2 regions of the Pantoea sp. SO10 genome follow, and region 1 is predicted to be linked to the other one. Evidence: predicted binding sites of a transcription regulator. Region 1 holds the regulator's gene; the other holds the start of a gene.
The links. The regulator LexA, encoded in region 1, represses DNA repair genes until DNA is damaged. The targets are predictions, from matches to a motif close to TNCTGTATGTACATACAGNA.
Positions count from the first base shown of each region.

Region 1 (2,202 bases):
TGTGAGCAGGTCAGCCTTTGAATCATAAGGCAAAACATACATCACCGGACGTGTCGGATCGATCCCATGTTCAGAGATAGGATCGGTCGGAATGACCTTACTTTTTACCAAAATAGAGAGTGGTAAATTCAATAATTTGTAATAGAGTTTACGCCAACCTGACATAGACAACTTTAAGCCTCTTGTTAGCAAAGCGCGGCAAGCATACCAGAAAGCGCAGCGAAGGTCTGTGGCTCTGCCGCCTCATACTGCCCACACATTGACGTCAAAATAGTTCAAGGGTTCCATAGACATGGCAAATAACGTCACCGGTTTAGTAAGAATAGTGAAAGCCGCCGGTTATTCCTGGCAGGGCCTGCGTGCCGCATGGCAGCACGAAGCCGCTTTTCGGCAGGAAGCCATTGCCGCGCTGGTGGCCATTCTCGTGGCTTGCTGGCTGGATGTAGATACCCTTTCCCGCATCCTGATGATTGGCTCGGTAGTGCTGGTTATCATCGTTGAGATCCTTAATAGCGCTATCGAAGCGGTGGTCGACCGCATCGGGCAGGAGCAACATCCGCTCGCGGGCCGCGCTAAAGATATGGGATCGGCTGCCGTATTGCTGACTATCTTACTGGCTCTGTTCGTCTGGATCGCGCTGCTCTGGACGCATTTGAGATAGGGATTCCAGATTCATCAAACCGCTGATTTTTCCCTCTGTTACGGTTTTCATTTCGCGAATACCTGTATATACTCACAGCGACTGTATAAACAACCAGGGGGCGGGATGAAAGCGTTAACTGCACGGCAGCAACAGGTCTATGACCTGATTCGCGACCATATTAACCAGACGGGCATGCCGCCAACGCGTGCGGAAATTGCTGCGCAACTGGGTTTCCGCTCGCCCAATGCTGCCGAAGAGCATCTGAAAGCGCTGGCGCGTAAAGGCGTAATTGAAATTGTTTCCGGCGCATCGCGCGGGATTCGTTTGCTGATGGAAGAAGAACCAAGCGAAGGGCTGCCGCTGATTGGCCGCGTCGCTGCCGGTGAACCTTTGCTGGCTCAAGAACACATCGAAGCCCACTATCAGGTGGATGCTAACCTCTTTAAACCGAGCGCCGATTTCCTGCTGCGCGTGAGCGGTATGTCGATGAAAGACATCGGCATTATGGATGGCGATCTGTTAGCGGTACACAAAACGCAGGAAGTGCGTAACGGCCAGGTTGTCGTGGCGCGCATTGATGATGAAGTCACAGTGAAACGCTGGAAAAAGCAGGGTGCGATTGTCCATCTGCTGCCGGAAAACACCGATTTTCAGCCGATTGTCGTGGATACCCGTGAGCAGTCGCTAACCGTTGAAGGTTTAGCTGTCGGGATTGTGCGCAACGGCGAGTGGCTCTGATCAGTTTCTGATCCACTTTAACTGCGGCGGTGCGTGTTTGCGCTGACCGCAGTCTGCTGTTTTACTTCTCTGTGACTCTTTCTGCGGCTCATTCTGGCGCCATTACGCTGATTACCGCACACAACGGAATGGGCTAATGCAGCTGTTTTCCTCTTCAGATAAAACGCTCTGGCGGCTAGCGCTGCCGATGATCCTGTCAAATATCACCGTCCCATTACTGGGTGTAGTGGATACCGCCGTTATTGGTCATCTCGATAGCCCGATCTACCTCGGTGGCGTCGCCGTGGGCACAACCGCCACCAGCTTCATCTTTATGCTCCTGCTGTTCCTGCGCATGAGCACCACCGGACTCACCGCTCAGGCATTTGGCGCCAATGACAAAACGGCGCTGGCGCGCGCCTTAACACAGCCGCTACTGATTGCGCTGGTTTTTGGTGCGCTGTTTATGGTGCTGCGAACGCCGGTCAGCAGCCTGGCGGCAGCGTTAATGGGTGGCAGCCCGGAAGTGCAGCAACAGGCGAAAATATTTATTGAGATTCGCTGGCTAAGTGCGCCCGCAACCTTGGCCAATTTGGTGATTCTTGGCTGGCTGCTGGGCGTGCAGTATGCGCGGGCACCGATGGTGCTGCTAATCATCGGCAACCTGGTGAATATCCTGCTGGATCTGCTGTTCGTGCTCAAACTGCATTGGGGTGTCGCCGGAGCGGCGGCGGCTACCGCGCTGGCAGAATATGTCACGCTGGGCGTGGGTTTGTGGATGGTGGCGCGGGTGCTAAAGATGCGCGGTATCCATTTTGCTTTACTCAAAAGCAGCTGGCGCG
Region 1 covers NZ_CP040095.1:347,559-349,760, forward strand. The annotation lists gene plsB (glycerol-3-phosphate 1-O-acyltransferase PlsB) at 1-165, opposite strand, end outside; gene FCN45_RS01550 (diacylglycerol kinase) at 293-661, shown strand; gene lexA (transcriptional repressor LexA) at 767-1,381, shown strand; gene dinF (MATE family efflux transporter DinF) at 1,518-2,202, shown strand, end outside.

Region 2 (2,202 bases), 1.4 Mb from region 1:
GGATGGTCAATTGTCGTCGGCATCGGCCGAAGGCATTCTGACACTGCCTTCCTGGCGACTCAATCCGCGCAATGCTGAATGGACGCGATTATCGCTGCCCGCCGGTTGACGGTGCGTGAGCAACCATTGCTGCGCCTGGGTAATACGCTGCTGCTGTTGACTGTTTTGCTCTTTTCTCGCCATGCGCGCGAGCTCTGCCAGCAGTGAGGAAACGCTGACTTCCTCACGGCGTACCAGTAATGCATAGGCCGCTTCGCCGATAATTTTAGGTTGCGAATCTGACATCTTCTACCTCCTGAGAATATGGGCTTACGCTTGCTTCTCACTCTTCATTATAGATCATCGGCCTGGCACCTTGTTAACAGACAGCTCTGGTTATCTTGGGTTTTTGTTACTAACACGTTATGGTAACTGCCCTTCGGTGGCCTCTGCTCGCACCGACGACGTGATTAATAACAAGCATTAAGCAAGGAAATCTGGCATGGAGTTCACCATACGCAAAGCCACGGCAGAGGATGCAGAGCTGCTGCACCTGCTGGGCCGCATGACCTACAGTGCGCATTTCAAACATATGTGGGTTTCCGCAGACGAACTGGATGCCTTTATCGACAAGGAATACGGTCTGGCAGAGCTCAATAGCAGCCTCGCGGCGCCCAATGAGAGCTGGCTGATCGCCGAGACCGACAAGCCGATTGGCTTCGCCAAAGTCACCTGGAACACGCCAGTGCCGGATTCCGGCATGAGCGGCGCGTTGCTCAACAAGCTCTACCTCAATCCAGAAGAAACCGGCAAAAACTACGGCCGCTGGATGTTCGAGAGCATCATCAATGAGGCGCGCGACAAGCGTGAAGGCTACCTGTGGCTGGAAGTGTTAGGCGATAACGTGCGTGCACGTAAGTTCTACGAAGCCTTTGGTATGCAGCACATCAAAGACATTCCGTTTATCACCGCTTCACAGCAGAGCACCCTGCAGATCATGGGGATGATGATTTAAGCGCAGCGGTAAGCCCTTTGGCACAAAATAAATTTCCTTTGTTGCCAACTGTTTTGCAAATCATTACGGGTTCTGGCTTGATCAAACTGCCTATTCGACATTACTGTATACATATACAGTGACGATTTGAGATCGCAGCCATGCAGTTTTATCAGCCCGCGGAAATCCGCGCTATTCTCGCCTTACCTTTGTTCATCAGCCGCGTGCCCTGCGGCTTTCCGTCCCCGGCGCAGGACTACGTTGAACAACGTATCGACCTCAACGACTTTTTAGTCGATCACCCCAGCTCAACCTATTTCATTAGAGTCAGCGGTGACTCAATGATCGACATCGGTATCAATGAGGGTGACATGCTGGTGGTGGACAGCTCGCTCAAACCCAAACACGGTGACATTGTGGTGGCTTCGCTTTCCGGCGAGTTCACCGTGAAACAGCTGATGTTACAGCCTTACCTGCATCTCAAACCGATGAATACCGCGCATCCGGTGATCGCCATTCCTGACGCCGATGAGTTCGAAGTCTTCGGCATCGTTAAACACGTGATTAAAACCATAGGCCGCTGATGTTTGCCCTGGTGGATGTGAATTCGTTTTACGCCAGCTGTGAAACGGTGTTTCGCCCGGATCTGCGCGGCAAGCCGATTGTGGTGCTGTCGAACAACGACGGCTGCATTATTTCGCTAAGCAGAGAAGCCAAGGCGCTGGGCATTAAGATGGGCGCGCCCTACTTCAAACATCGGGAAGAGTTGATGCGCCACAAAGTGGTGGTGTTCTCGTCTAACTATGCGTTGTATGGCGATATGTCGCGCCGCGTGATGGAGACGCTGGCGCTGATCTCCACGCGCGTGGATGAGTATTCCATTGACGAAGCCTTCGTTGACGTCACCGGCATCAACGCCTGCATGACATTCGAACAGTTAGGCCGCGACATTCGCGACCGTATTTATCAGGACACCCATTTGCGCGTGGGTGTCGGCATTGCGCCGACCAAAACCCTCGCCAAGCTCGCCAACTGGGCCGCCAAACGCTGGACCAAAGCCGAGAACGTGATGGATCTCTCTTTGCCCCACCGTCAGCGCGAGTTGATGAAACTGGTCAAGGTTGAAGAGGTGTGGGGCGTGGGCCGGCGCTTATCGAAAAAGCTCAACCTGATGGGCATTACCACCGCGCTGCAATTGGCTGAAACCCCGACCGCGCTGATCCGTAAAC
Region 2 covers NZ_CP040095.1:1,781,100-1,783,301, reverse strand. The annotation lists gene FCN45_RS08285 (hypothetical protein) at 7-285, opposite strand; gene FCN45_RS08280 (GNAT family N-acetyltransferase) at 482-994, shown strand; gene umuD (translesion error-prone DNA polymerase V autoproteolytic subunit) at 1,135-1,557, shown strand; gene umuC (translesion error-prone DNA polymerase V subunit UmuC) at 1,557-2,202, shown strand, end outside.
Region 2: the regulator LexA is predicted to act here: its motif matches at 1,096-1,115, upstream of umuD (translesion error-prone DNA polymerase V autoproteolytic subunit).